4 regions of the Heyndrickxia faecalis genome follow, and region 1 is predicted to be linked to each of the others. Evidence: riboswitches for the same ligand, from Rfam matches in the RefSeq annotation. Region 1 holds a riboswitch; each other region holds the start of a gene.
The links. Region 1 has a riboswitch for S-adenosylmethionine ahead of ABR335_RS13280 (O-acetylhomoserine aminocarboxypropyltransferase/cysteine synthase family protein). Riboswitches for the same ligand answer to the same signal wherever they lie in the genome.

Region 2: it holds a riboswitch for S-adenosylmethionine, as region 1 does, so the genes downstream of both, ABR335_RS15795 (phosphoadenylyl-sulfate reductase) here and ABR335_RS13280 (O-acetylhomoserine aminocarboxypropyltransferase/cysteine synthase family protein) in region 1, are expected to answer to the same signal.
Region 3: it holds a riboswitch for S-adenosylmethionine, as region 1 does, so the genes downstream of both, ABR335_RS03330 (sulfite exporter TauE/SafE family protein) here and ABR335_RS13280 (O-acetylhomoserine aminocarboxypropyltransferase/cysteine synthase family protein) in region 1, are expected to answer to the same signal.
Region 4: it holds a riboswitch for S-adenosylmethionine, as region 1 does, so the genes downstream of both, metK (methionine adenosyltransferase) here and ABR335_RS13280 (O-acetylhomoserine aminocarboxypropyltransferase/cysteine synthase family protein) in region 1, are expected to answer to the same signal.

What each region holds. Positions count from the first base shown of each region.
Region 1 is NZ_CP158453.1:2,719,656-2,727,568, forward strand. It holds gene ABR335_RS13270 (S41 family peptidase) at 63-1,499, opposite strand; gene ABR335_RS13275 (homoserine dehydrogenase) at 1,894-2,877, opposite strand; gene ABR335_RS13280 (O-acetylhomoserine aminocarboxypropyltransferase/cysteine synthase family protein) at 3,132-4,430, opposite strand; SAM riboswitch class I at 4,534-4,641, opposite strand; gene cls (cardiolipin synthase) at 4,741-6,186, opposite strand; gene ABR335_RS13290 (murein hydrolase activator EnvC family protein) at 6,415-7,758, opposite strand; gene ftsX (permease-like cell division protein FtsX) at 7,903-7,913, opposite strand, start outside.
Region 2 is NZ_CP158453.1:3,320,155-3,328,067, reverse strand. It holds gene ABR335_RS15810 (NAD-dependent succinate-semialdehyde dehydrogenase) at 1-823, shown strand, start outside; gene ABR335_RS15805 (glycosyl hydrolase family 28-related protein) at 2,124-3,527, opposite strand; gene ABR335_RS15800 (TIGR04104 family putative zinc finger protein) at 3,697-4,002, shown strand; SAM riboswitch class I at 4,328-4,432, shown strand; gene ABR335_RS15795 (phosphoadenylyl-sulfate reductase) at 4,524-5,249, shown strand; gene cobA (uroporphyrinogen-III C-methyltransferase) at 5,650-6,408, shown strand; gene ABR335_RS15785 (sirohydrochlorin chelatase) at 6,415-7,155, shown strand; gene ABR335_RS15780 (NAD(P)-binding protein) at 7,415-7,913, shown strand, end outside.
Region 3 is NZ_CP158453.1:718,375-726,287, forward strand. It holds gene ABR335_RS03315 (IS5-like element ISBco3 family transposase) at 1-1,421, shown strand, start outside; partial or broken gene ABR335_RS03320 (3'-5' exonuclease) at 1,447-2,751, shown strand; gene ABR335_RS03325 (purine/pyrimidine permease) at 3,001-4,296, opposite strand; gene ABR335_RS03330 (sulfite exporter TauE/SafE family protein) at 5,165-6,121, opposite strand; SAM riboswitch class I at 6,211-6,318, opposite strand; gene ABR335_RS03335 (amino acid permease) at 6,731-7,913, opposite strand, start outside.
Region 4 is NZ_CP158453.1:1,284,689-1,292,601, forward strand. It holds gene ABR335_RS06075 (DUF2584 family protein) at 1-793, shown strand, start outside; gene ABR335_RS06080 (DNA mismatch repair protein MutT) at 1,274-1,663, shown strand; gene pckA (phosphoenolpyruvate carboxykinase (ATP)) at 1,814-3,403, opposite strand; SAM riboswitch class I at 3,574-3,722, shown strand; gene metK (methionine adenosyltransferase) at 3,868-5,079, shown strand; gene asnB (asparagine synthase (glutamine-hydrolyzing)) at 5,310-7,208, shown strand; gene ABR335_RS06100 (gamma carbonic anhydrase) at 7,423-7,913, opposite strand, start outside.

The DNA of each region.
Region 1 (7,913 bases):
GTTAAGGGCAAAAAAAGCAAGTTGCTGCACGTTGGCTTGCAACCCGGTCCGCTAAAACGGTGTTACTTGCTGACAACCTTTAATGCGACTTGCAGCTGCAAATCGTTTTTTTCCGCGTGCGCCATTTTGTACAGCGATTTTTCCATTTCATCGGCCGTTTTTTGATTGATGCTGCCGGTTACCGGAAGGCCTTTGTCAAACTGGAACGCCTTGACGGCATTTTCCGTCTGGATATCGAAATAACCGTCTTCCCTTCCCGGTGAAAAACCAAGACTCTTTAGCATTTGCTGGGCGGTTTTGATTTGGGTGTTGTTCATATCCTTTTTCAAAATGTGTGCAATTTGCAAAGCCTGGGCATCAAAATAGTCCGGCTGTTTCACTTCAATCGTCGGGGCAATGCCTTTATGATGGATCCAATGGCCATCGGGCGTAAGCCATTTAAACATGGTGAGTTTGATGATGCTCTCATCTTCCATCGGCACCGCTTCCTGCACCGTCCCTTTGCCGAATGTCCGGACGCCAATTAACGGATAATTTTCCGTTTCATGAAGTGCTGCCGCCATTATTTCAGAAGCGCTCGCGCTGCCTTTATCGACGAGAACCGCAACCGGGTAAGCCTTCTTTTTCTTCAGTTTGGACACATACTGGACACGGTGCCCGCTCCGTTCCTCAATTTGCAAATACGGCTTGTTTCTTGTAACAAACTGCTTGAGAATCGCTTCAACACTGGAAAGAAGGCCGCCCGGATTTCCCCGTACATCAATAACAAGCCCTTCCATGCCGCGGTTTTCAAGTTTTTCGAGCTGCTGTGCAAAATCTGTTGCCGTATCTTTTGAAAACTGGGTAATGCCGATATAACCGATTTTTTTCCCGTTTGCCTTTTTCATTTTCGAGTAGACCGTGTCAAGCGGGATTTCATCACGTTTGACCGTCACTGTCATCTGTTTGCCGGATCCGGCCCTTGAAATACCCAGCTTCACATTGGAGCCTTTTTTTCCTCTGATTCGTGTTGTCACTTCGTATAAGTCCATGCCTGCCGTACTTTTTCCGTTAATTGTTGTAATCACGTCTTCCGGGCGCAGTCCCGCTTTTTCCGCCGGGGAGTTTCTATAAGGAGAAACAATCAGTATTTTTCCGTTTTTTTTGGTAATTTCGGCGCCGATGCCTTGAAAAGAGGAATCCAGCGTGTCATTGAATTGCGCGGCTGTCTCTTTGTCCATGTAGACGGAATACGGATCGTCCAATGTACTGACCATGCCTTTGATTGCGCCTTCCACGAGTGTTTTTTCGTCAACTTTCCGGACATAGGAACTTTTGATTAATTGGTATGCCTGGGCAATTTTTGTGAGGTCCGGCATATTGCTTGTCCCACCGGTTGTTTCCTGGCGGGTGGGGGCTGCCTTGTCCTTTTGTGAAAACCATTGGCCTGCCGTATAGCCGCCGCCTGCACCGGCAAGCAGCGATCCCGAAATCGCAAGCGCCAGCCATTTTCGTTTCATGGTGATGCCCTCCTTGTACAAGAAGCGCCGCCAAAAGCGGGGTTCTTCATCTCGATAATTCAATATATGTACAAGCCGGGGGGCATATGCCGGGTAGCGGAAAAAGACGGCGAAAGTCCCGCCGAGGATGCAAACAGGCTGCCGTGAAGCTAAAAAATGCGTAATGCAAAACGGGCTCTGGTTTCTTTAGGGGATACGCGATCCGGCCATGACCATGCTGTTCACAAAACAGCACGAACGGGACGGAGCCACCATCACAACATGTAAAAAAGAAGCCTCTTCCGCTAAGCCGGCAAAGCAAAAACGGAAGAAGCCGTAAAGAGGTTGAGGGGTTCTCCCCCCGCGCTAAAATGACATCTTAGCATCGCAAAAAATATGGATACGTTTCCTTGGTTCACGAAACGGCATCCAATTGCGGAACGGGCCGGTAACCCGCCGCAAAGTCTTCAATCATGGCGCTTGCCGTCGGAAATTTTCCGGCACCCGGACCTGTAAGGGTAATTTTTCCGATCAGGCTGCCGTAAATCGTGATGGCATTGTTGACGCCTTCCACCGCATAAAGGGCGTGTTCGGGAGGGACAAGGACAGGCTTAACGGATGCTTTCAGCGTACCGCCATCACGGTATATGTCCGCAATATGCTTATAACGGAGTCCCTGCCGATCCGCTCTTTCAATATCCGCAAGCGAGAGGCCGCCTATGCCTTCAACTTCTACTTTCTCCCAGTCCGGCTGGGTTCCGAATACGAGCCGACTCAGGATCATCAGCTTGCAAAAGGCGTCCTGCCCTTTTACATCATTGCCCGGGTCAGCTTCTGCATAGCCGTGCTGCCTGGCAATTTCCAACGCTTCTTCAAACGGAAGATGTTTTTCGCGCATGGCCGATAAAACAAAATTGGATGTGCCGTTTAAAATCGCCTGTACACGCTGGATATCATTAACCTGAAGCTGCTGGGAAATCGTCCGAATCACAGGGATGCCGCCTGCAGTTGTCGCTTCGTAACCGACAAACACGCCTTTTTCTTTCGCTTTTTCAAGCAACACATTCCCATATCGTGCAAACATGACTTTATTGGCAGTAATGACGTGGCAGCCTTTTTCAATCGCTTGTAAACAGTAAGAAAAGCCTGGTTCTTCCCCGATAATCGCTTCAAACACGACTTCAAGGCCGGGAATGGCGAGAACTTCCCGGAAGTCCGTCGTAACGAGTACAGAACTGTCAATGTTCCGCTTTTTTCGGGGGTTTTTGATCAGAACCGCTGCAATCTCTACCTCGGCATGCAGCTTTTCTTTCAGCTGCTCCCGGTGGGTCCGGACCGCTTCGTACACGCCCTGGCCGACCGTCCCAAAGCCGAGCAGCGCTGCTTTAATCACTCTCATTATCCAAACTCCTCCCTACATCTAGCGCTCTTTCGCCTCTGAAGCGTTTTGTTCATTTAAAACGGTCAAGCGGTCCGACAGTATTCGGTGCAGCCGGTATCCAGAAGCTCCCGATCTGGATCAGGTATGCAGACCGTCCGGGCCGCAACATTGTTCAATGGGATCAGCCCAGAACATCGTATAAGTTTTCCGGATCGCCTGTTGGCATTCGCATGGCGGCCTTCGCACGAATCTGCCGGACCCGCTCCCCGCTTTTACCGGGCTGTAACGGCTGTTGCTTTTGTAATGGCCTGATCGAGGTCGGCTGTCAAATCTTCGACGGCTTCAAGCCCGACGGACAGGCGGATCAAATCGCCTGTGACCCCTGATTTTTCCAGTTCTTCATCGCTCAGCTGCGAATGCGTAGTCGTTGCCGGGTGGATGATCAGCGATTTCGCGTCGCCGACATTCGCTACATGCGACCACAGCTTAATATTGTCGATCACGCGTCTTCCTGTTTCCCGGCCGCCTTTCACACCAAAGTTGACAATGGAGCCGTAACCGCCGTTCAAATATTTTTGCGCCAGCTCATGGGACGGATGGTCTTCAAGGCCCGGGTAATTGACCCAAGCAACATCTGGATGGTTTTTCAGAAATTCCGCGACTTTCAATGCATTTTCGTTATGCCTTTCCACACGCAGATGCAGCGTTTCAAGCCCTTGCAGGAATAAAAAGGCGTTGTCCGGGCTTAAAGCAGGCCCGAAGTCGCGCAAAAGCTGAACGCGAAGTTTTGTGGCGAACGCAGCCTGTGCCGTGTCGACGCCGTAGCGCAAGCCGTGATAGCTCGGATCCGGTTCGCTAAAGTCCGGGAATTTGTCTGTGTTCCAGTCAAAACACCCGCCGTCAACGGCAACACCGCCGATCGCCGTTCCGTGCCCGCCGATCCATTTTGTCGCCGAATGGACAACCACGTCCGCGCCCCATTTGATCGGATTCGCACCATACGGAGAAGCAAACGTGTTGTCGACAATCAAAGGAATACCGTTTTCATGGGCCACTTCCGCCACTTTTTCCACGTCGAGCACCTGCAGGCTTGGGTTGCCGATAATTTCCGCGTACAATGCTTTTGTTTTCGGGGTGATCGCCTGGCGGAACGCTTCAGGGTCGGACCCGTCCACAAACTTGACGTTAATGCCGTATTTCGGCAATGTCACAGCAAACAAATTATAGGTGCCGCCGTAAAGATTGCTGGCGGATACGATGTCATCACCCGCACGCACGATGTTCAAAATGGAAAAGGCAATGGCCGATGCGCCGGATGATAAACCGACAGCCGCTGTTCCGCCTTCCAGTGCAGCAACACGTTTTTCAAAAACATCCACAGTCGGATTGCCGAGACGGGAATAAATGAAACCTTCTTTTGATAAATTGAAGACGCCCTCCGCATGTTCTGTATCCGGAAAAACGTAAGAAGTCGTCCGGTATACCGGTACGGCGCGCGATCCTGTCGCCGGGTCCGGTTCCTGGCCGCCGTGCAACAATAAAGTTTCCGGTTGGAATGATGGTTGTGTCATTTTAAAGCCTCCTGATTTTTTAAAATTTTTTCGTGAAAGATGGAAGAGGAAATGAAAAAACCCTCTTCGTAAGGGAAGAGGGTTACAATGTATGTAAGTTCCTCCCTTATCTTTCAGACGCATGTCTGTAGGAATTAGCACCTTTTCAGGCAAATGCCTGAAGGTTGCCGGGCTTCGCAGGGCCTAGTCCCTCCGCCGCTCTCGATAAGAGTTTCTTTTCATAATTCAATTTTGAATGACTTATTGTTTAAGATTATAGAAGAACAATGGCAAACCGTCAACCTTTTTTTGAAAAAATTTTCTTTTTCTTCTACAATATTGGCGACAATAGCCGGGAAATGGACTCTTTAAACCGCACATAAAGCGGCCGGTTCTGGTAATCATGGAGCGTTAATTCGGTTGATTCGGCCATATCGTCCCGGAAAACGCCGGCAAGTGTGCCGGAAAGCTCACGGTCGTACAGCACGGCGTTCACTTCAAAATTGAGACGGAAACTGCGCACATCGATATTGGCCGTCCCAACGGAAGCAATTTTCCCGTCTACGACAATCATTTTCGCATGGATGAACCCTTTTTGATAAATGTACACTTTGACGCCCGTTTTTAACAGCTGGCCGATGTTGGAAAGCGTCGCCCAATAGACAAACATATGATCCGGTTTATTTGGAATCATAATCCGAACATCCACTCCGGATAAGGCGGCAAGCGTCAGCGCATTCAGGAGGCTGTCATCCGGAATAAAATACGGTGTTTGCAAATAAATATATTTTTTGGCGGAATTGATCATTTTAATATAGCTGTTTTTAATCTGCTCCCATTCAGAATCGGGGCCGCTTGAGACGATTTGGATATCGGTTTCACCCTGCGATGGGATGACCGGGAAATAACGTTCTTCATCTCTTACATCATGCGGTGACGCCTGATTCCAGTCCAAAATAAAGCGGGTCTGCATGGCATAAACAGCACTCCCTACAATCCGTAGATGCGTATCCCGCCAGTAACCGAATTTCTTATTCAGGCCAAGATACTCATCCCCGACATTAAAACCGCCGATATATCCGATCTGCCCATCAATAATCGCCAATTTCCGGTGATTCCTGAAATTGACGCGCAAATTGACGAGCGGGATCCGGGCAGGAAAAAAGGACGCCACTTCCCCACCAGCAACAACAAGCGGCCGGAAAAATTTGCGGCGGAACAGCATCCGCGACCCCATATCATCATAAAGCAGCCGCACCTTTACGCCTTCTCTTGCTTTTTGCGACAGCAGTTCAATCAATTCATGGCCGAGGCGGTCATTCCGGAAAATATAATATACAAGATGAATACTGTCTTTTGCATTCCGGATGTCTTCAAATAAAGCCTCGAATTTTTTCCTGCCGTCTGTAAATATATCGACGTGATTGTCCTGGGAAAGGATTGCCCCGTCATTCATCAGCAGCATATAAACGAGATCCTTGTACTGGATTGTCCGCTCATCATGAAACGGAAACCGGTTTTCGCGCAGCAGTTCAATTTGCTGCTGGGAAATTTCTTTAATGCCGATCTTCTCCTGTACCTTCCAGTCAAAAATTTTCCGGCGGCTTAAATTTTGCCCGAATACCAAATACAGGATAAAGCCGGCAATCGGCAGGAATAATAGCACCAAAAGCCATGCCCAAGTTGCGCCGACATCTCGCCGTTCCAGGAAAATAACGGTTCCCGCCAGAATAAAATTCAAAAGAAACAAGATAACCAGTAGTACCGTTATAATCATTGCGTTCTCCTTTTCGTACACCCTTTGTTCCTGCTTGAGGTTTGTTCCCGGCCGGTATCCGGGAACACGGTGAAGTGTTTTGGAATTGATATAGGATATGTTTGCGCAGCAAAAATAACAATTGTATCATACCATAATATTTGCGCCTTACCTATCGTACAGCACTTTCCCTGCCATTGCATGCAAAAAGAACCGCACCAATGGATACGGTTCTTTTTTTCGTCCTTATTAAAAGTTAACATAGTTTCTCGGGTTTTGGGCACCGGTATGTGGCGGTGGTGTCCAGCGGCCGTTATAAATTTCAAAGTGAAGATGCGGTCCTGTTGATTCCCCGGTATTTCCCATTGCTCCGATCTGCTGCCCTTTGCTGACGTGCTGCCCGGTGCTGACGCTGTACGAGCTCAAATGGGCATAAACGGTTGTGTACAACTTCCCGTTAATATAGTGGGTGATCATGACGCAATTCCCGTATGAAGAAGAGTGGTACGCCCTGAACACGACACCGTCGGCTGCAGCGACAACCGGTGTCCCGATGCTGTTGGCAATGTCAATGCCCGGATGGAACCCGCCGGAACGCCCGCCGAATTCAGATGAAATATATCCGGATGCCGGTCGCGTAAAGGACCCGGAAGATACTTGCGGAAGGGATCCGCCGGAATGGCTCCCGGAACTTGACTTGACCGATGCAGAGCGGGTTGTCCCTGCGTTTGATCCTGCTGATCCTGTTGATCCTGCATTCGTTTGTGCCTTTGCTGCTGCATCTGCTTTTGCTGCAGCCTTTCTTTCTTCCTCCGCTTGCTTTTTCGCAAACGCAATGGCTTTTTCAATGGAAGCTTTTTGGTCAGCCAGGATGCTCTTTTGTTCACTCAGCGACATTTTCTCTTCTTTAAGGCTGTCTTTTTGTTTTTCCAGCTTTTTGATTAATGCCGATTTCTCGCTCTCATCCTGTTTCAGACTGTCTTTTAATGATTGTAAATCAGACAGCATCGATTCCAAATCGGACAGTTTCTTTTCCACTGAAGCCTGTTTGTCCTTTAAATCCTGTTCATCTTTTTTCTGTTCTTCCAAAATTTGCCGGTCTGCTTCAACCAATGTCTTCACTGCTGAAAAGCGGTCAATAAAATCACCAACGCTTTTCGCTTCAAGAAAAACATCCAAATAATTGACCGAACCGCCGCCGTTTTTCTGCATGGCACGGGCGCGATCTTTTAAAATAGCGTTCCGGTCTTCAATCCGCTTTTTGATTTCAGCGATATTTTTCTTCAAATCAGCAATCTGGTCTTTCGTTGTGCTGATATTCTGTTCCTGCTCGCTGATTTTTTTGTTCGCCGATTGAATTTTCGATTCAATGGCCTCAAGCTGGCCGCCGAGAGAAGCCTGCTTGTCTTGAATGTCGGAAATCTGGTTTTCTTTTTTGTTCATCTCTGATTCGACATTGGAAAGTTTACTCTCAATCTCGCTTTTTTTCTGCTGCAAATCGCCGGCCGCAGCAGCATTGGACTGGTAGCCAAGCATGCCGCCCAAGCTGAGCGTGAACACAACGGCAGCAGGCAGAATGGAACGCTTCTTCATCTTTTTCCCCCTCAAAGCAAAATGTTTTTGTTTTATGTATCCGGGGACGCAACGCCCCGTTTTTCCTGTGTTTTAAAATGAACAGAAAGGGTATAGAATAAAAAATCAGGCGGACGGGAGTGGAATGCATCCCGGCCGTTCCCGTTACACTTTCA
Region 2 (7,913 bases), 600 kb from region 1:
TGTAATAACCGGGAGTGCGAAGGAAATCGGGGACACTTGGCTTGCCGATGAACGCGTCCGCAAACTTACTTTTACCGGATCGACCGAAATCGGGAAAGAGCTGATGCGCGGCTCAGCTGACACAGTGAAAAAAGTGTCGCTTGAACTTGGTGGGCATGCACCGGTGATCATCACAAAACATGCGGACCTCGATAAAGCTGTAGAGGGCACGGTTGCAGCAAAATTCCGCAACGCCGGTCAGACTTGTGTGTGCTCGAACCGCATTTATGTACAGGAAGAAGTGTATGAAGCTTTTACCAAGAAATTTACAGAAAAAGTGAAAGCACTCCGTGTTGGGGACGGCCTTGCAGAAGGAACGGATATCGGTCCGCTGATTGACCGGAATGCGGTTGAAAAAGTAGAACATCACGTCAAAGATGCAGTGGAAAAAGGGGCTACCGTGGAAACAGGCGGCAGCGCGAAAGATGGGTTGTTCTTTGAGCCGACAGTCATTTCCAATGTTACCGATGATATGATATGCATGAATGAAGAAACATTCGGGCCGCTTGCACCGGTAACGAAATTTACGGATATTGATGAAGCAATTCGGCGTGCCAATGATTCCATTTACGGTCTTGCTGCGTATGTGTTCACGGAAAATATTTCAGAAGGCATTCAAATTGCAGAGGGGCTGGAATATGGCATTGTCGGGCTGAACGACGGGCTTCCGTCCACGCCGCAGGCCCCATTCGGCGGTTTCAAGCAGAGTGGTCTCGGCAGGGAAGGCGGCCGTTACGGCATCGAAGAATTTTTGGAAGTCAAATATATTTCGCTCGGTTTATAAGTACCTGGATCGGCCTGCAGGAAAAAAGTGGGATCTCTAAAAATGGGGATCCCACTTTTTTGATCCTAAACCAGTTGCGGTACTTGGCTCGAATGTTTTTGAGGCAGATCCGGGGAAGTGGTCCAAAGGTCTTTTACAGGCTTTCAAAAAGACAAAAAGGGATCAGGCCAGAGCTCAAAATGTCCCCTAGAAGCCGTCAAAAAGACAAAAAGGAATGGGATCCGCCCCCAAATGTCTTTTTAAGACGTTTAAAAAGACAAAAAGGATCTGGGCAGTGGTCCAAGTGTCCTTTAGAGGCCTTCTAAAAGACAAAAGGAAATGATTCCCACCCTGAAATGTCCCCTAGAACACTTCAAAAAGACAAAAAGGAGGTGGGACCGAGTCCAAATGTCTTTTTAAAACGTTCAAAAAGACAAAAAAGGATCCGGGCGGAGGTCCAAATGTCCTTTAGAGACCTTCAAAAAGACAAAAGGCAATGATTCTCGCCCCAAGATGTCCCCTAGACGCCTTCAAAAAGACAAAAAGGAGTGGGGATCGAGCCAAAATGTCTTTTTAAGATGCTCAAAAAGACAAAAAGGATCTGGGTAGTGGTCCAAGTGTCCTTTAGAAGCCTTCAAAAAGACAAAACGGGGGTGGGACTGAGTCAAAATGTCTTTTTAAAACGTTCAAAAAGACAAAAAAGGATCCGTACGATGGTCCCAATGTTTTTTAGAGGTCTTTAAAAAGACAAAAGGCAACAAATTTCCCGGGAAAGCGTCCTTTATGGTGAAAGGAAAATAACACAATTGGTCGGGAAAAGTATTCGCAACTTAATGAGAGAAAAATTGCGATAACATTACTGGCACGAGTGCTATGAAAGACATGTCACAACAAATTTCCGGGCATTGGCATCAAGGAAGACAAAATGTCTTTTACTCGAGAAGGGGCGCAAAGTCGGCAAAAACTTTGTATAGAAATGTCTTTCCACGCCCGCATTCATGACAAAAGACACCAAGTTTCCCCGGGAAATGATCTTCAAACGATGATGAAAAGGAAGGATCCAGGGCTTGCTGAATCAGCAAAATCTCGGACGGGCAAGGATCCCAAGGGTTTTGCCGAACTTTAAATGCAAGGGTTTCAAAAAGATGTAGAAAAAACTTTGCACTCGAAAGCCATTTCATCCCCTTTTTTGCAGATATCGCTTCTATTGGTGGCAAACATGAAGGCTGGACTTGCAGGGTGAATCGGATAAGAAGCTATTATCCGATTCATTCGGCAAGTCTTGCTTAGATTCTCTCTTTATTTATGAACAATCCAAGCATTACAGCAGTACGCATTTGTCTTTGCCCCTGATCCGTTTTGCATTTTGAAACCCGCTGATTTCTACATTTTTCAAAATAACATTTTTTGCGCGGTACTGGATGGCGACAACAGGATTTCCCTTGAAATCATAATCCGGGTCGCCAAGCGCAGTCAGCCCGTTAATTACAACGTTTCGGTAAGCGGAAACAACGAGGCTGCGCGGCGTTGAACCTTCATATAAATCCGTAAACACTGGCGCGACGGAAACTAGATTGGCCGCCACAATATGGTTCGCGCTTTTCGAGTCGGCATCTTTGCCTTTATGGTGGCCGATATGCCGGAAGTTAAAAGAGCGGTTGTCGCGGACAGAAAGATGGCCATACAAATGTACATGAGAAGCAGCCGATGCATTGTGGTGGGCTTTGATTTCGACACCACCAAAACAGCCGCTTGATGCATTATTGCAAAGCCATACATGGCGCGAGCCGTCATCAATCTCAATGCCATTGGAGTTGGAAAACCCTTTTTTGTGGGCCCTTCCACTTGGGTTGTAACAGAAAGAATTTGAAATAAAACAATAGTCGCTATGGTGGGTGGTAATCCCGTCATCACCGAATCCGCTTGCCGTGAGCCCGTCAAGCCAGATATAGCGGCTTCTTCCTGGGGCGAGAAAGCCGTCGCCCAAATAATGATAACGGGCAGAGGATACATCAAAACCGTGTAGGCCGGCCCCCACCGCCTCCACATTTTTCACCCAGCCAAACGTGACGTGCGCAAAAGTCAGGCAGCTTGAACGGTTATTTCCTGCCGCCGTTCTTTCCTCCTGCCCGAGCCTTTCGACATTCCAATCGAGCGTGAGCCCCTCCACCGATATATGGTGATTGCCGCGGTGAAAATGGGCATTTTGGATGAGACGCGTTTTTTTCGGCGCATGCGGATGGAGTTTGATGATGGTTACGCCTTTTCCACTCCCACAAAGGCATGTCCATGAAGGCAGCTTAAGCCCCTTTACTAGAAAAACACCCTCCGGTACGATCACTTTCACCCGGCCGTTTCCCAATGCTTTTTGGAATGCCACTGTGCAGTCGGTTTTTCCATCGCCGACCGCACCGTAATCTGCCACATTGACTGTACGGGACGCCGCAGCCAGCAGCCGGCTGTATGCTTGATCCAATATCTTTTTCCATTCCGGGTACACGAGGCCGTTCTGATCTGCAAGCGTTTTATACGGTTCAACCGGATATCGCCGGTTCAGCAGCAGCCGTGAAAGGGAAAATGGTTTGTGAAATTCCGGCTGACAGTACTGTTGAAAAAGCGCTTCATTTTCCTGGACCAGGGTGCCCGGCTGGACTGTCCTGCGCGAAAGCTGGCGCAGCAGCATGCCGTTTGTCCGAGGGTCATGATGCTTGTCCAAATGAATCATTTTTTCACCCCACTTTGCCTTCATTCAGTCTGTGTCAATTGATATATGTAGTTTACCCCCGCAGGTTGGAAAACGCACTGAAAAAGAAGACTTTTCCAAACCATAGTTGTTAATATAAAAAAGAAATTGAATTTTATGTTAGAATCAATGAAAAGGAAGGTGAAATTTAATGAGCCTGCCAAAATGTTTGAATTGTAACCATCAATTTAAGTGGATTTATATTTTTAAGAGACTATGGAAGTTTGACCAAACCATGGAATGTCCAAATTGTACAGCCAAGTTATATCCAAGTTTGAAGTTTCGAAATAAAGTTGGTTATCTTTCTCTACTTTGCCTTTTCGTATCATTTGGACTGATGATATTGAGCATTCCAAAAATTGCATTCATAACACTAATCGTCATTCTTTGGGTTTGTTTGATTCTTACGATGCCTTATGTTTATTCGTTTGATAATAAGGAAAGACCTCTATGGTAAAAGGTAGCTGTTGTTCCTTTTTAAAAAGATGCTGCAGAAATCCGGGTGGGATGGAGCGCAGATTTGAGCCTGGTACGACTGAGGACATCCGCAAGTTTAAAGATGAATGACCAATCTGGTACAGAAGCAAAATTTTGAAGAAAAGCCCAAGGAAGCTAGCCAAAAAATGAAGGGTTGGTTGGAAACTTTTTCCGTTCAATGAGGATCAAAAACGGACATATAAACATCTTTCATGAAAATGGGCCTGATTTTCTTTATCAGAATTTTTCGTTGACGAATAGCATAAGAAGGTATACAATAAACTTCAAGCTTATATGTTGTTATTTTCTTATCAAGAGAGGTGGAGGGAAGGGCCCTGTGAAGCCTCGGCAGCAGGTCCGGAAACGGGCACTGTGCCAATTCCTGCAGGTGGTGGCCTGAAAGATAAGAAGATTTCCCGGGAATGGATATCTTCTTACTTCAGGGTAAGAAGATTTTTGTCGTTTAATCCTTAGTAATCGAATGCGAAAGAAGGGAATAGAGTGGAGCAAACGCGGCTCACATATGAACAGTTTACGTCGGATCCGTTCGCAGCGTTCGTGCCGGAAGATGAAACGAAGGGCGCATTGGAAATTTTGCAGTGGGCATATGGCACGTACGGCAAATCAGTGGTATATGCGTGCAGTTTCGGCGCAGAAGGAATGGTGCTGATTGATCTCATTTCGAAAGTCAGAGAAGATGCGGATATCGTATTTTTGGATACCGACCTGCACTTTCCGCAGACTTACGAATTGATTGAAAAAGTGAAAAAGAAATATCCGGCTTTAAATATACAAATGAAAAAACCGTCGCTTACGCTTGATGAACAGGCGGCGCAATACGGATCTGCCCTTTGGAAAAGGGATCCGGACCAATGCTGCTATATCCGGAAAATCAAGCCGCTTGAAGAAACGCTGCAGGGAGCTGTGGCCTGGATATCCGGCTTACGGCGGGAGCAATCGCCGACAAGGGCAAAAACGAATTTTGTCAATAAAGATGAAAGGTTCCATTCGATTAAAATTTGCCCGCTGATTCATTGGACATGGGATGATGTTTGGAACTATATCCGGTCTAACAATCTTCCATATAACGAATTGCACGACCAGGGATATCCGAGCATCGGCTGCTTCCCGTGCACACGTGCTGTCGGAAACAGCGACTCAAGAGCGGGAAGATGGGCGGGCTTTAATAAAACCGAATGCGGGCTGCATACGGTTCAGAAAAAATAAGGCTGCTATATAAAATGACATAGGTAATAAGAGTAAGCATCAGTCTGCATGACAAGATTTCGTTCATTTTACAAAATTCCTAGATTTGGTAAGGATGCGGCAAAAATTTATATACAAATCGGTTTTATGAAAAAACCAGGGAAAAAATTGCACTTGGAAGCTGATTCAGCGTATAGAGAAGATAAAATCGCATTTTCGAAGATGGATTCTTTTATATTTTGAGATGGAGCTTGCTGATAAATTGGGTACAAACGCAGAATTGGACCCGTTCAGCAAGCTCTAGCGGCAAAAGCAGCCAGCTTTTTCAGGTGCCCGCTTGTAGCCAATCCAGACTAGGATTGTTCAAGTGCTCGCATCAACCAAAACAACGAGTCCGATTAAGTTTAAAGCAGGTGAAGAAATGAGAAAAGTATATTTAGTCGGGGCAGGACCCGGCGATCCGGAGCTGATTACAGTGAAAGGATTGCGCCTGATCCGGGAAGCGGATGTCATTTTATATGACCGGCTGGTGAATCCGGACCTGTTAAAAGAGGCAAGGCCGGATGCAGAACTTGTCTACTGCGGGAAAAAACCGGATGCCCATACGATGACGCAGGATATGATCAACCACCTGCTTGTGAAATTTGCTAACCAAGGAAAAACGGTTGTCCGTTTAAAGGGCGGTGATCCGTTTATATTCGGTAGAGGCGGGGAGGAAGCGGAAGTCCTGGTGCAAAAACATATTCCGTTTGAAATCGTGCCGGGAATTACAGCCGGTTCCGCTGTGCCCGCCTATGCCGGCATTCCGCTCACCCACCGCGGGCTCAGTACATCCGTTGCTTTTATCGCGGGCGTCACGAAAAAAGGCGAAGATCTTGATGCGTATTGGTCCAAATATGCGGGAATTGATACACTTTGCATTTATATGGGCGTGAAAAATCTGCCACTCATCTGTGCGCAACTGATAAAGCACGGCAAATCACCGGACATGCCGGCTGCACTAATCCGCTGGGGCACGACTGAAAAACAGGAAACCGCGGTCGGCACGCTTGGAAATTTAAGTAAAAAGGCGGCTGGGCTGCGCAACCCATCACTTTTGATCATCGGAGAAGTGGTAAAACTGCGCGAAGAGTTAAAATGGTTTGAACAGCTTTCCGCTGCTTCGGCCTGTACCGGGTGAGCGGGTATGAAGCAAGGCGTTTTATATGTCAGCCATGGCAGCCGTGTGCCCGAAACCGCCCGGGAAGCAGCAGCGACGATCCGGCAAGCAATGGCACAGGTGGATGCGGATCTCCAGGAAATTTGCTATCTGGAAATTGCGGAACCGGATATTGCGGCAGGGATTGATGCACTTGTCCGGGGCGGCGCAGGGCGCATTGCTGTTGTGCCGGTATTGCTGCTGAGTGCCGGGCATTATTATGAGGATATCCCGCGCGCGATCCGGGAAGCGAAACAGCGTTATCCGCATATTGTGTTTACGTACGGCCGCCCGCTCGGTGTCGGGGACCGGATCATCGAAATTTTGGCAGAAAATATTTTGGAAACCGGCATGCCTCCGGGTGCCTGGATTCTGCTTGTTGGACGCGGCAGCCGCAACCCGGAAACACTGTGCGATTTTGCAAAAATTGCTGCCGGGTTGTGCGCGCAATTGGGGACAGAGCAGATCAAAACGGCTTATTTGGCGGTGCTTGAGCCCCGTTTTGATGATGCGCTGAAGGAGCTGACCGCAACCGGGCGCCCGGTAGTTGTGGCCCCTTATCTTTGGTTTACCGGCGTGCTCGTCCGGTCGCTGGAAAAGAAAGTGGGCATGCTGCATCGGGAAGGATATGATATCCGGCTAGCACGGTATCTCGGCTGCCATCCGGATATGGCGGATGCATTGGCCGTTCGGGCAAAAGAAGCGTTGGGCGCAGAGGATTTTATTTGAGATCACGGGATTTTTACCCAGTCAAGCCTGCGGTGTTTTTTATTGTGCACCCCGGACTTTTTGGGGCGATGCAGTTTAAAAGATGCCTGGGTGCAGCATTCATTGCGCGTACCGGCACTTTTTTGGGCCCGATGCAGTCTGAAAAATGCCCGCGGCCCGGTGTTTTCTATTACGCGTGCCGGCACTTGCCCGATTCCGGCTTTCCAGGAAACGCTGGAATGGGAGCATGCCAAGCAGGGAGAACGGCGGGCTTTTTGCAATGGATAAACTGGAAAGGAGATCAGGAATGGTTTGGGTACCGGTTATGGTCGATTTAGACGGGAAGCAGGCTGTTGTTATCGGCGGTGGAAAAGTTGCGGCACGCAGATTCCGGCTTTTGCAGGAAGCGGGGGTATGCGTTACCGTCGTGAGCCCGCACCTGAACGATGAATTGCAGGCTATGGCTCAACAACGCGCATTCATTTGGAAACAGAAAACGTTTGAACCGGAAGACATCCGGCAGGCCGATGTGGTTGTTGCAGCGACAAATGATCCGGAGACAAACAGCCGGATTGTTGCCCATGCCCCGGCCAAAGCCCTCGTGAACGATGCCGGCCATGCGGGAAACGGCAACCTTGCTTTTCCGGCGTTTTTCCAAAAGGGCAGGCTTTCCATCAGTGTTTCTACAGCCGGGGCAAGCCCAAAACTGGCTTCCAAAATTGCAAATGAATTATCCGAACATTATGATACAACCTACGCCCAATATGTGGATTTTTTAT
Region 3 (7,913 bases), 1.5 Mb from region 1:
AATTAATCCCTTGGTGGAAGGCTGAAGAAAAGTATGCCAAGTCCTTCAAGAAAAAGTTCAAAGGTGAAAAGGCTTATTCTGTCAGAGTTGCTCTTGGGGCTCTCTATATCAAAGAACGGCTTGGGCTATCTGACCGGGAAACAGTCGAACAGATCACGGAAAACCCGTATCTTCAGTATTTTATCGGGTTGCCTGAATTCCAGGAAAAAGCCCCATTCGATCATTCTCTGATGACTCGTTTTAGAAAACGTTTGGGTGCAAACATCATCAATGAACTGAATGAATGGATTGTTCTGGAAGAACAAGAACGCCAATCGGAAGAAGCATCTAAGGAAAATGACAACGATGATGATCACCATGATGATGACGATCATAGTAGTGGTGATCATCAACCTTCCGGTCCTGCTTCGGAAGAGAATTCAACTGGATCGGCTTCTCCTAAAACGAAGAACAAAGGAAAGCTCATTCTGGACGCAACCTGTGCACCGGCTGATATTGCTTACCCTACTGATCTGGGGCTTTTGAACGAAGCCCGTGAGAAACTGGAACATATCATTGATGTACTGCATGAACCGCACAAAGGAAAATTACCAAAGCCACGGACCTACAGAAAAAGAGCCCGCAGGGACTATCTTTCTGTCGCTAAGCAACGCAAAGCTGGAGCCCGGAAAATCCGGAAAGCTGTCGGCAAACAACTTGGATATGTGAAACGGAATCTGGAGATCATTGGAAATCTCATTTCCCAAAGCTCCCTGTCTCTTTTGAGCAAAGATGAATACCGACAACTCCTCGTGATTCATGAACTTTACCGCCAACAGGCAGAAATGTACAAAAAGAAAACACATCGGATTGACCACCGGATTGTGAGCATTTCCCAGCCGCATGTCCGTCCAATTGTGCGTGGCAAGGCAAAAGCGAACGTGGAATTCGGCTCAAAAGTCGCCATTAGCGTTGTAGATGGCTATGCCTTGATTGAGCAACTCGACTGGGAAAATTACAATGAAGGGATCACCCTTAGAGAATCTATTGAGAACTACTACAACCGGTTCGGATTTTATCCAGAAGCGATTTTAGCAGATAAAATCTACCGAAACCGTGACAACCTAGCATACTGTAAATCTCTTGGCATTCGTCTGAGTGGGCCAAGGTTGGGACGCCCATCCAAAACGGAAGACAAAACCTTAGAACGCGTGGCAAGGCAGGATGCCTCCGAACGTAATGCCGTTGAAAGCAAATTTGGCGAAGGCAAGCGCAAGTATGGGCTAGGCCTTATTCGAGCACGCCTTCAGGAGACCAGTGAAACAGTAGTAGCCCTTCAATTCCTTATAATGAATCTGGAGCGGAAGCTCAGGGTTCTTTTTTTGAAATTTTTGCACAACACTATTTTATATTTTAATAACCGTAATTTGGCTTGTATCTGACAGAATCTGATTCGTTCAGCAAGCCCTATTTATGGAACAAAATTACCGGTCATCTCAAGAGGTTGTTACGGCTGCCAACCAGTTTATCAAGCGCAACAAGCACCGCTATGACAAAAACATGTTCACGGAAAACCCGCCTGCCGGGCCGATCCGGTTTGTGCGTCTCCCGGATTATAAATACCAGGCAAAATATTTGGCCCAGAACATTGTCGTTTCCGAAAATTTTTCAGAAATTGCCGTGCTGTACCGGAACAATATGTCTTCGATTGCCCTGATCAACGAATTTGACCGGGAAGGGATTCCGTTTTATCTCAAAGATACCGACAATCGCTTTTTTTCTCACTGGGTTGTCCAGGATATTTTGAATGTGATGCGGCTCACGTTTACCGATAAACGGGCGGATATCCTCGCGCAGGTCCATTCGAAATTGGACGGTTATATTACGAAACAACAGATGGAAGCGGTAAAGGGGATCCATAATAACCAGTCTGTTTTTGACAATTTGGTGCGTTATGCAAATTTGAAGGATTACCAGGTCCAAAAAGTACGTAAAGTAAAGGAGACGCTCCGGGAAATGCGGGGCATGCCGCCGCTGGATGCGATTCAAGTCATCCGCGACAGGCTCGGCTATGAAAAAGCCCTCGAAAACATGTGCAAGAAATTCGGATTCCGGAAAGAGTATTTGATTGGCGTTTTAAATACGCTCGAAGACATTGCGGACACGCTTGTGACAATGGAAGAGTTTGCTGCAAGGCTGAAGCACTTGGCGCACATTTTAAAAACGGCGAAAGGGAACAAAGGCCGGCATGCTGTGACGCTTTCGACGTTCCACAGTTCAAAAGGTTTGGAGTTTGAAAAGGTGTATATGATTGACTTGGTTGATGGGATCATTCCGGGTAACGATGAAAAAGAAGATGATTTACTGATGGAAGAATCGGTCCGTCTTTTTTATGTGGCAATGACGCGCGCGAAAAAGTCACTGGAAATGGTCAGCTATGAAAAACGCAACGGAAGCCGGGCAATGGACTCACCGTTTGTGGCAGCGGTGAAGGGAATTGTCAACAATGTTGAAAAGGCGGAAAAAACGAAACCAGACCTAGAAGTTGTCCGGATCGGCAAAAAGACGGTCTCCATCCCGCAGAACCCGAATGCCATTAAGGACGCATCCGCTTTTGTGGCCGGTAAAAAAATCCAGCACCGTGTGTTTGGTCATGGTGAAATTGTTGATATTGATGGTGACACCCTTGCCATCCGGTTTGAAAAACGGACGATAAAACTGTCTGCCCTCACCTGCATCGAAAAAGGGCTGCTCGAGGAAGCCGATCTGTAATCGTGTGTGGAAAAACGGAAGCGGATATAAAAAATGCCGGGAATTTCCCGGCATTTTTTATATCCCTGACCGCCGCAACAGGCTCACGTTGTACGGAGGCAAGGGATTCGGCGATCAAGTCCTGTGCCCCTTTTTATTGAATTGGAACGCCCCAGGCCATTTGGATGACTGCAACAAAGGTGCCATCCGGTTGGTGCCCCGTGCGAATGGGAGCAGAGCCTCCTTGCTGTTTGGCAGCATTCCCGAGATTTACTGCTCGCGGATGCTGTTTTCCTGCGTATTTCTTTTTTTCCTCCAAATCAGCAGCTGTTCTGTCAAAATGCCGACCACAGATCCAAGGATTAAGCCGTTGTTTAAAAAAGTAGCGATCATCATTGGCAAATGTTCGGTCGCATGAGCCGGCAAAAACATCGCCCCGATTCCGACCAGGAAGGAGATGCCTGCTGTTGTGTGGGCAATCTCTTTGTCCGGGCTTTTTTCAAGATCATTTAAGGCAAGGCCAACCAATTGTGTGAAGACCACAAAGGTAACGGCATAACCAACCGGCGCGGGAATCGCAGACATGATATGCACGAGCGGTGGCAGCAGAGCAATGATGGAAACGAAACAAGCACCATACAAAAATGGTTTCAGCACTTTTATACCGGTTTGTGCAACATAGCCTGCCGCTGCTGCAATCGGAACCGCACCGACAGCGGAAAAGATGCCGGCAAGCAGCTGGTTGATGCCGGATATGAACAGACTGCTCCGCACCCGCTCTTGGCGGACTCCCGTCACATTTCCCATGACGCGCACAGACGTAATCATATTCGCAGTTAACAAAAGCCCGATGAATACACCGGTTGTGACGGCACCGGAATCAAAACGCGGTTTTCCAAAATCAAACACAGCGGGAAGAGAGAACCAGCTTTCCCCAAATGTAATAGCCGGTGCTTCACCGAAAAGCGCGAACAAAATCCAGCCACAAATCAAGCCGAGCATGATCGAATATTGCTTGACCCACGGTTTCTTTACATGGCCAAAATAGAATGTAAGCAATACGGTGACAAGGCTCAAAACGGCAACAAGCGGCCGGACTTCCTGATGGGCACCCGTAATGCCGAGCATCCCTTTCATAAAAGAGCCGCTCAACTGCAGCACCAAAAGCAGCAAATAGATAAATGTTACTACCGGCGTAAACAGTTTATTTAATTGGTCCACAAAGCCGGTAAAAGCGAGTAGAAAGAAAAAGATGCCGGTTACAATCAGTGCGCCTGCCAAATATTGCAGAGATTCAGTGCTTGAACTGTACAAGCTGCCGACAAGCCCTGCATAAATGGCAAACACGCTCCACCACAGCCCGGCCGGCCCTTCATTGATCGGCATTCTGTGGCCGAAAATGCCTTGCAAAAGTCCGCCGATCCCGAGCACAAAAAGCGTCCGCTGCACAAACAGGGCAGTCTCACCCGCACTGAAATGGAAAGCATCCGCAATCGCAATCGGGGCCGCGATCGACCCGGCGATCATAAATGCCATCCACTGCAGCGACGAAATCAATGTTTTCATAGACACACCGTTCTTTCCGTTCAAAAAATGGAAAATACCAGTAAATATAATTATAGCAAAACAGGTTTTACATTTTAAACATAAAACACTTCGCCGACGGGGGAGGGATAGCGGGCATGGCGGACAGCGGCATAAACAGGGGTTGCAAACCGGACGGGGCGCGGGTTAAGCCATGTTTTTTGCCTCTATTTAAATGATATATATGTGGCAGGGGCTAAGCTATGTTTGGATCCGCAAAAAATTTCTGATCGATCTTCATGCAGAACGCTTTTTGTTTGTCACTAAAAGAGTTGCGGCTGCCTTCACTTAGGCGTGCTATCTCGAAAAAAGTTATGATGGATAATTTTTGCTGGTGCTGTGTGGTAGCGACATGGCCGGTTATGTTAAGGAATCGAGCAAAAAAGGTGTTGTTCCTTAACATAGAGGCCGTCTATGTTGAGGAAGCGAGGTCAAAAGGCGTTGTTCCTTAACATAGAGCCCGTCTACGTAAAGGAAGCGAGCGAAAAAGGTGCTGTTTCTTAACATAGAGCCCGTCTACGTAAAGGAAGCAAGCAAAAAAGACGTTGTTTCTTAACATAGAGTGCGTCTACATTAAGGAAGCGAGGTAAAAAGACATTGTTCCTTAACATAGAGGCCGTCTACGTTAAGAAAGTTCGGTAAAAAGATGTTGTTTCTTAACATAGAGGTCGTCTACGTAAAGGAAGCGCGGTAAAAAGACGTTGTTTCTTAACATAGAGCGCCTCTACATTAAGGAAGCGAGCAAAAAAGGCACTGTTCCTTCAAATAGAAGCGTCTATGTTCATTCTTTGCCAAAATTTGTTTGGGTAAAAACAATCCGGGCAATGGATCCCTTGCCCGAAAACATTCCTTATTCTGTGACGCTTACGCTGGCGCTGGCAACTGCCCGTTTGTGTCTTCTGATTGTATAGAAAATGAGGATGGCCCATATTGCCGCAATGGCTGTATAGGTAACGCCGTACCAGCCGCTACCGGCGCCCGCCATTTTTAATAAAGTTTGCACGTTGCTGAACACAATCATGCCGCTGACAATGACAGCCAGCAAATGAGCCGGCAGGATTTTAACCAGATAGGCTGCAATCGGCGCGGCGATCAGGCCGCCAAGCATGAGGGCGATCGTCCAAATCCAGTTAATTTGCATAGCGCCGAGGGATAAGAGGAAACCGATGCTTGATGCCAAGGATACAGCAAATTCACTAGTATCCACCGAGCCGATCACTTTCCGCGGTTCGATGTCATTTCTGGACAGCAAAGCCGGTGTGGCGATAGGGCCCCAGCCGCCGCCCCCCGTTGCATCAAAAAATCCTGCGACAAAGCCAAGTGGGATAAAAAATATGTTTGACCTGGTTTGCTTTTTGACTTTCGACGCCCCGCGCGTATTGAACAGAAACCGGGTAAGAATATAGAGGCCAAGGGCGATCAGAAAAATAGAAATGTACGGTTTTAATGTGCTTGCAGGAAGATGGCTAAGCACGGTTGCCCCGAGAAAGGCGCCGACAGCTCCAGGTACAACCAGTTTCCAAATGATCCCTTTATCGACATTCCCAAATTTCATATGTGAAACTCCGGAAGCCGCCGTTGTAAAAACTTCCGCCAAATGCACAGAAGCTGACGCGACAGCCGGCGCAATCCCGAAAGCTAGCAAAAGTGAGGTTGAAGTCACCCCGTAACCCATTCCAAGAGATCCATCCACCAATTGCGCGGCAAGGCCGACAAGTGCTAAGACAATTAATTTTTGCATGTTCATGTTCCCCGCTTTCTTCATCCATAAATTTGATTCATCCTGATGTAGAGGAATTATACGCATCAGGGCCTATCCTGGTTCAAACGGCCGGCCTTGCAGAAATAAAAAATCTTTCCGCCATTTTTACGGAAAGACAGCGAGTAAAGGATAAGCGCTTATCTTCCAAAATGGTACCCATTTTGCTGGAATTGGCACCTTGCTGCTCGCTGCAGGTTGCCGGACTTCATAGGGCCAGATCCCTCCGTCGCTCTTGATAAGTTATGTTGTTGTTTAAAATTTTATCAGAAAATAAATGGAAGTCAATATAATTATTTCAAGTTTTTTTATCGGATTTATACGAATGGGGGGATAAAGAAAAAAACTTCCCATCAGATCACGCTCTGTCGGGAGTTTTTTTCTTTACGCTGGATTGGTTTTAAAAAGCAGGTCATCAGGATCAGGCGGGGCATCATGGCCGCTTTCATTTGCTTCACAAAACGAAAAAGAGTCCAAACGGGTTAGCAGGCCGTCCCATTCTGGCAGTTTGTACGAGCTGCACACCCGTGCCTGCCCCCTTCCCGCCCAGAAAACGGTTTAATCAACCCCGCTTGTTTGTGCCCGCTTATCGCACAGTTGATTTCTGTCCTTTCCCTGCCCAAGTGAACCGGTTTTATCAACACAGCCTGCTGGAGCCTATTCCTTTCCTTTGATTCTCAGTGACAGGACGACCAGCACGATTAAAATAGCGAGGCAGACGCTTGTTCCAATCGGATTGCCGCCGCCCAGCAAAAAGGACAGGAAAATGCCCGAGAGTGCAAGCAGCGCAATCCAGACCATGAAAGGATACCCTTTTACACGGAAGGAAGGCAATTTTGCATACGACTTCCGGAGCCGCAGTTCGGCTGCACAGATGGCGATCCAGACAAGGACGACGGTAAATCCCGGGATGGTCATCAAATAGCTGATGACCTCATCCGGCGTAAGATAGGCCAGAATCACGCCGGCTAAAATAAACAGCGAGGTCAGCAAAATACTGGTGAGCGGGACGCCTTTCCGGGAAATTTTTAAAAAGGCGCGCGGCGCTTCTCCGGACTGCGCCATGTTAAACAGTGTGCGCGAAGTGGCATAAATACCGGAATTGGCGGCAGAAAGAACGGCCGTTAAGAGCACAAAATTCATCACATGGGCGGCAGCAGGGATCCCGGTGCGGCTGAATACCTGCACAAACGGGCTTTCCACGGAAGAAACCTGGTTCCATGGGATAATGCCGCAAATGATCAGGATTGGCAAAATATAAAAAAGCATGACACGGACAACGGTCTGTTTAATGACACGCGGCAGCACTTTTTCGCTGTCTTTCGTTTCCGAAACGGTAACGCCGATTAGTTCCGCGCCGCCGTATGAAAACATAACGATCAGAAAAGCGCTGAACGTACCGTGAAGCCCGTTCGGGAAAAAACCGCCGTGCGCGGTATAGTTAGACACCGTGGAAGATGTCCCGGGGAATAAACCGAATAAAATCAGAGCACCAAGCAGGATAAAAACGATCAACGTGATAATTTTAATGCCGGCAATCCAAAATTCAAATTCGCCGTAGTACTTCACTTCAATTAAATTGATGCCGACCACGAAAGCAGCACAGAGCAAACTGAGTAGCCACAATGGCGCTTGGGGAACCCAGAATTGCAGGAAGCTCCCGGCTGCAAGCAGTTCCACAACTGTAACAATGACCCAGTTGATCCAGTACAGCCAGCCAATAATGAAAGAAACCCGGCTGCCGAATGCTTTGTGGATCAGATTTTGGACGTTTAAGCCGGGGTGGACGAGCGCCATTTCCCCAAGTGCTGACATGACAATGAATAAAAGTGCGCCGCCG
Region 4 (7,913 bases), 1.4 Mb from region 1:
AGGCGATGAAGACTTTGGCGGAGACGATATGCATGATGCGTATTTTGGTTTTGACGTATTGATGGAGAATGAGCGGGTGAGCGGGCGTGTCCACGTTTTCGGATTTTCCCGCGGCGGCATCATGGCACTCGGCACCGCGGAAGCACGGCCGGCCGCGTCTATTGTCACATGGGGCGGCGTTTCGGATGTTGCGCTCTGTTATGCGGAACGGGTCGATTTAAGAAAAATGATGAAGCGCGTGATCGGGGGCACGCCGGAAAAATATCCGGAACGGTACCGGGTGCGGACGCCACTGTATAAGCTCGGGCAAATTGGTTGCCCCGTTCTCGTTATCCACGGGGAGAAGGATCAAAATGTGTCCGTGGAACACGCCATTCGTCTCGAACACGGTCTCAAACAGCTTGGAAAATCGGTTGAAACATGGTATTTCCCGGAACTTGGCCACCATTTCCCGCCGCCTGTAAACCGGCGGGTTGTCCATGCTGCCAGCGTTTGGATGAAAAGGCATTCCGCACATGATACAATAGAAGCAACGACGGAGGTGAGCCGAATGGGAATGCCGATGGAACTCGATACGATGCTCGTGACGAACGGAAAAGAAGAGCGTATTGAGCAAAACCTCTTTTTGCTAAAACAACCGGGATACTGCGTGTATCCGCTTGATACGCCGGTTGAAATCCGGAAAAAGAAGGAACACGGGCCGAGCGGAAGCGCTGTCATCCGCAAACTGGAATGGGAAAACAATACAACGATCGTTCACTATGAATTGGTTTCTTTGAACACGCCGAATTAAACAGGCGCCGCACCATGGTCCGCGGCGCCTGTTTAGTTTATCAGGACGGGCGGAAGGGAATTTTACAAGTGTAATGCCTGGCTGGTCTTGCGGAGAACGCCGGAATTCGGCCAAAGGGCAATGCCTTGTGAATGGTGAACCAGCTTGCGGGTAGCGCGGAGAAAGAACGGATCCGGCGGGAGTGGTGCCGGAGTATTGGTGAATGGAACTGCTAAAATTTTTCAACTGGGCCTAGACCGGTGTGGACAGGAATATTGGCGAACGCAACACGTCTTGCAAGTGTGCCGCCAGCCTGGTTCTTCGGGATGAAATGGGCAGGATTGAAAATACTAATCGGAAGAGAGGCCGGCTTCTAAAACTGGAAAAGAGAACTGGTCGCAGCGATTTAAAAAGGCTGGCAGCTACTCCCGCCAGAATCGAATACTTGAGGTAAAGGGCCGGCCTTCCGCATTTGCTTGAAAAAGGAGGAGAAGTCCAAAGATGGAAACGGACTACAAAAAAGCTTGCGGCGCATATGCCGTCATTTTTGATGCGAAAAAAGAAAAAGTCGGGGTGGTGCCATCGGGCAGCGGCTACAGGCTGCCGGGTGGGGAAATCAGCCGCGGGGAGTCTGAACTTGCCTGCCTGATGCGGACAGTCGGCGCGGAACTTGAAATCGCGGGCTTTTTAGGCAAAGCGGCACAGGAAACGGGCGCGCGGTCCATGGATGAAGGCCTGTTTTATTTAGGAAAATGGGAACAGCCCCGCAAAGGAAGCCATAACTTGGAATGGCTCAACCTTCACGAGGCTGTGGAAAAAATGGCCGGTGCCCACCATCAATGGGCAGTGCAGGAAGGAATCAGCGCCGTCCAGACAAGCACCTGGTTTTAACTGGGTTTCCGCTTTTGCTTAAATGAGCAGACCCTTGGTACTCGCCGTAACCTTTTGGGTTGCTGCAGCGTTTCCGCTTTTACAGAAATGAGCATACCACAATTTAATTGGAGTCTCATTTTAATTTAAAATGCGGGCTCCCGTTTATGCTTATATAAGCGGGCCGCCGAGTTTTTCAATGTCATCCGGCACCGAAAATTGCCGGAAATTTTCTTTGAACCGGGCTGCAAGTTCGAACGCTTTTTCACGGTAAGCCTGCTTGTCCGTCCATGTATCTGCCGGATAAAGGACGTCATCTGACACCCCTTCAATATGAACCGGGATGTGTAGCCCGAAAATATCATCCTGCCGTGTTTCGGTATCTTTCAGTTTGCCGTTTATCGCAGCCCGGACCATGGCCCGCGTATCGCTTAATTTCATGCGGGAACCGGTTCCGTACGGGCCGCCTGTCCAGCCGGTATTGACAAGAAATACCTGGACGTTGTGCCTGTCAACTTTCTCGCCGAGCATTTCCGCATAAACGGCGGGCTCAAGCGGCAAAAACGGCGCGCCGAAGCAAGTGGAGAACACGGCTTCCGGGCGCGTGACGCCGCGTTCGGTACCGGCCAGTTTAGAAGTGTAACCGCTTAAGAAATGGTACATGGCCTGCTCTTTTGTCAGCCTGCTGATCGGCGGCAGGACACCGGATGCATCGGCCGTCAGGAATATAATGGTTGACGGATGGCCGGCCATGCCGGAGCGGGCAATATTGCCGATGTTTTCAATCGGGTAAGCAGCCCTTGTATTTTCCGTCAGTGCATTGTTGTCATATTGCGGTTTGCGGGACACCGGATCTACGACCACATTTTCAAGTACGGTCCCAAAACGGATCGCCTGGTAAATTTGTGGTTCTTTTTCTTCCGTAAGCCCGATGCACTTTGCATAGCATCCGCCTTCAATATTGAAGACACCGCTGTCGGACCAGCCGTGCTCATCGTCCCCTATAAGTGCGCGCTCCGGATCGGCGGAAAGCGTCGTTTTCCCGGTCCCGGACAAGCCGAAAAACAGGGCCGTATCGCCGTTTTTCCCAGTATTGGCGGAGCAGTGCATGGGAAGGATGCCTTTTTGCGGCAGCAAGTAATTCATGATGGAAAAAATGCTTTTTTTCATTTCGCCTGCATATTCCGTCCCGCCGATCAAAATTATCCGGCGTTCAAGTGAAATCATGATGAACGCTTCGGAATGCGTGCCGTCAAGCGCCGGGTCTGCCTTAAACAGCGGCGCGGAAAGAATCGTAAATTGCGCATCGTGTTGATAGAGCTCCTCCGCATCCGGCCGGATAAACAATTGATGCGCGAATAAATTATGCCAGGCGAACTCATTCACGGTCTGGATCGGAAGGCGGCTTTTTGGATCGGCACCCGCAAAACCTTTAAACACAAAAATTTCGTCTTTCCCTTTTAAATGCCGGACCATTTTTTCATAAAGCCTGTTGAACACGCCGGGAGAAACCGGCTGGTTGATTTTGCCCCAGTCGACACGGTCTTTTGATTCGGAGTCGACGACAATAAATTTATCTTTCGGTGACCTTCCTGTATATTTTCCTGTTGCTGCAGAAATGGCCCCTTCCGTTGTCAGTACAGCTTCTTTCCGTTCGATAATTTTTTCCATTAATTGTGGCACGGAAAGCTGCATGCGTACGTTTTCCCCCGACAACAAAAACTTTAAATCGTCAGAAGCGCCAATCAGATCCATTTTCATAAACCGCCCCTTTGAATAACTTATTTCACTTTAAACGATATCAGTATAACATATTCATCCGTTTATTACATACTTTTTTCCGGGAAAAATGCAGAGGACAAAGGGGAGAAGGGCGAAAAAATCATTGACAGCGCCTGCTAAATTGCGTATGATTTTACTTTGAACGGATACTCTTATCCCGAGCTGGTGGAGGGACGGGCCCGATGAAACCCAGCAACCCGCCTCTGGAACAGGCAATGCGCTCGCAACGCAGCTGCCGCTTGACTTCCAGGCAAAGGTGCTAACCTGCAGCAAGGAATGTTTCCTTGAACGATAAGAGTGAAAGGCGCGATTGATTGAAGTCAAAACCTTTCCACTCATGATGAATGGGGAAGGTTTTTATTTTTGGCTTTGTACATGAAATGAATCGAGTTTAGGGTATGAGTACCGTTTCCAATATGTAACCATATAAGGAGGAAAAGCGGATGTTAAAAGGACGGCATTTGTTCACATCGGAATCGGTGACGGAAGGCCATCCGGACAAAATTTGCGACCAGATTTCCGATGCCATTTTGGATGCCATTTTAGAAAAAGACCCGAATGCCCGCGTTGCCTGTGAAACTTCCGTCACGACAGGGCTTGTGCTCGTCACGGGGGAAATTTCCACCAATACATATGTGGATATTCCGAAAGTGGTGCGCAAGACCATTAAAGAGATCGGCTATACGCGCGCGAAATACGGGTTTGATGCGGAAACCTGCGCGGTGCTGACATCGATTGACGAACAGTCCGAAGATATTGCGCGCGGCGTTAACCAGGCTTTGGAAGCCCGCGAAGGCGGGATGAGCGACGAAGAGATTGAGGCAATCGGAGCCGGCGACCAGGGCCTGATGTTCGGGTTTGCCTGCAATGAGACAGAAGAGCTGATGCCGCTTCCCATTTCGCTTGCCCACAAGCTTGCCCGCCGTCTTGCTGAACTCCGCAAACAAGAAGTGATCCCGTATTTGCGCCCGGATGCAAAGACACAGGTGACAGTTGAATATGACGAGAACAACCAGCCTGCCCGGATTGATACGATTGTCATTTCAACGCAGCATGATCCTGACATCAGCGCCGGACAAATCCAGGAAGATATGAAAAAATACGTCATTGAACCGGTTGTGCCGGCACACTTGCTCGATGCGGATACAAAGTATTTGATTAATCCGACCGGCCGCTTTGTTATCGGCGGCCCTCAAGGGGATGCGGGGCTGACCGGCCGCAAAATCATTGTCGACACTTACGGCGGCTATGCCCGTCACGGCGGCGGCGCATTTTCCGGGAAAGACCCGACGAAAGTGGACCGTTCCGCTGCTTATGCCGCCCGCTATGTTGCGAAAAATATTGTTGCGGCAGGCCTTGCGGAAAAATGCGAGGTACAGCTTGCGTATGCGATCGGGGTGGCGAAGCCCGTTTCTATTTCCATCGATACGTTTGGGACCGGAAAAGTGCCGGAAAAAGTGCTGATCGAGGCGGTCGAAGCTCATTTTGACCTGCGCCCGGCCGGCATTATCAAAATGCTCGACTTGCGCCGTCCGATTTACAGGCAGATCGCTGCGTACGGGCATTTCGGCCGCGATGATTTGGATGTGCCTTGGGAAAAAACGGACAAAGCCGGGGCGTTGAACGAATTCGCCCGCAATCATATCGGAAAATAATATGAAAAAGAGCGCGCCTGGTATACAGGCCGCTCTTTTTCATAAAACGGCGGGAATAAGGAATCCTGTTTGCCTCATTTTTAACAAAAACCCTGCAAACTGGCGGAAAACATGCTAAACTATATTACATGTGCAGAATTTGGCCGTCAAATTTTGGCGGAAATGCATTTGTTTTTTAAAGAAATAAATTTACAATAGAGTATATCGAAATGAAGTAGGTGACTTTTTACATGTGCGGATTTATTGGCTGCGTCCATGACCATCCCGTTACATTATCAGACGAAGACAGGCAACGGTTTAAACAGATGAATCATATGATTGAGCACCGCGGCCCGGATGATGAAGGCTTTTATGAAGACGAGCATATCCAGTTCGGTTTCAGGCGCCTGAGCATTATCGATATCGAGGCGGGGCACCAGCCTTTAACATACGAAAACGAACGGTACTGGATTATTTTTAATGGCGAAATTTATAACTATGTGGAATTGCGTGAAGAACTGCTAAAAGAAGGGATGACATTCGAAACGAATTCGGATACGGAAGTCATTCTTGCCATGTACAGCCGTTACGGCGAAAAAGCAATCGGACGTCTGCGCGGGATGTTCGGGTTTGCGATCTGGGATAAGCAGGAACAAACGCTTTGCGGCGCGCGTGACCCGTTCGGCATTAAACCGTTCTTCTATTATGAAGACGGCGATAAAATGTATTTCGGTTCTGAAAAGAAAAGCATTTTGCTTGCCATGGAAAAACCAGAACTGAATTATGATGCTGTCCAATATTATTTAACCTACCAATTTGTGCCCGAACCTTTCACCATGACAAAAGACATCCGGAAACTTGAACCGGGCCATTATTTTGTGAAAAAAATTGGCAAACCGATGGAAATCAAACGATATTGGAAAGCATCCTTCCACCCGGTTCATAAAAGCGAGGACGAATTTATTCAAGAAGTGCGTGACGTAATGATTGATTCGGTGAAAGTCCATATGCGCAGCGATGTACCGGTTGGCGCATTCCTGTCGGGTGGGATCGATTCCTCGATTACGGCATCGATTGCAAAACAGTTCCACCCGGGCATTAAAACATTTTCCGTCGGCTTCGAACGCGATGGCTACAGCGAGATTGATGTTGCCAAAGAAACGGCGGAAAAACTCGGTGTTGAAAATATCAGCTATGTGATCACGCCGGAGGAATATATGAAAGAACTGCCAAAAATTATTTGGCATATGGACGATCCGCTCGCAGATCCTGCTTGTGTACCCCTTTATTTTGTGGCGCGTGAAGCAAGAAAGCATGTGACCGTTGTTCTGTCCGGCGAAGGCGCGGATGAATTGTTCGGCGGCTATAATATTTACCGTGAACCGCAGTCGCTTGAAGTTTTTGATAAAATTCCGGCTGCCGGAAAATCAATTTTGAAGGCTTTGGCGAAAGTGCTGCCGGAAGGGGTAAAAGGAAAGAGCTTTATCGAACGCGGTGTCACGCCAATGGAAGACCGTTATATCGGCAATGCGAAAATGTACACGGAAGAAGAAAAACGCGACTTGCTGTTGACTTATAACAACAGCCTTGACTACCGCGATATCACAAAGCCGCTGTACGATGAAACGAAAGGCTACGACCCGGTTGACCGGATGCAATATATCGATATCCATACGTGGATGCGCGGCGATATTTTGCTGAAGGCGGACCGGATGACGATGGCCCATTCGCTTGAACTGCGTGTGCCGTTTTTGGATAAAGAAGTGTTCCGGGTCGCTTCACAAATTCCGGCGGGCTTAAAAACGTCCCATAACACAACGAAGTATATTTTGCGAAAAGCAGTGGAAGGCATCGTGCCAGACCATGTGCTGAACCGGAAAAAACTCGGGTTCCCGGTTCCGATCCGCCACTGGCTGAAAGATGAAATGCATGATTGGGCGGTAGAGATCATCAAAACGAGCCCGACGGACGACATCATCAACAAACAATATGTATTAAAACTGCTGGAAGACCATTGTGCAGGCAAGCTGGATTACAGCCGGAAAATCTGGACCGTGCTGATTTTCATGCTGTGGCATGCCGTGTATATGGAAGACAAGTACGATTTTCAAAAAGGAGCACAAGGGCGGCTTGCCGGCGCTTCGTTGTAACAGAAAAAAGGGGGGTCTGGCCCCGCTTCCGTAATCAATCGGAAACGGGGGCAGGCCCTTTATCGTATAACGCTTTTTTTCGCACATGCCCGCAAGCTTTGCATCGCGGCGGTTTTTAAACCCGGTTAGCAGTATGGCCCTATTTTTATCATGCTTTTTTCGCCTGTTTGCGGCTTAAAACAATGCGGCTGCCGGTGCCCGCCGTTAACCTTTGTCAGCGCCCGGCGGCATTTTTATAGTATTGCGCTTTTTCAGCATATTCACGGACGATGCGGCGCATATCCTGGATATCTTTTTCGGTAAGCGCGCGGATCACTTTTGCCGGGCGGCCGAATGCAAGCGTATGCGGCGGAATCTTTTTCCCGGGCGTGACAAGGCTGCCGGCGCCAATAAAAGCGCCCTCCCCGATTTCGGCGCCGTCAAGGATAATTGAACCCATGCCGATCAAAGCTTTTGTCCGGACATGGCAGCTATGTAAAATTACCTGGTGGCCGACCGTCACTTCATCTTCCAGTATGAGCGGCGTTTGCGGGCTTTCGTGCAGGACGCAGTTATCCTGGACATTCACTTTTTGCCCAATTTTTACCGGTGCGACATCGCCGCGGATGACGGTCCCGAACCAGATGCCGGACTGGCCGCCGATTTCAACGTCCCCCGTAATGGCCACATTGTCTGCGATATAAGCGGTCGGCGCAATCAAAGGGG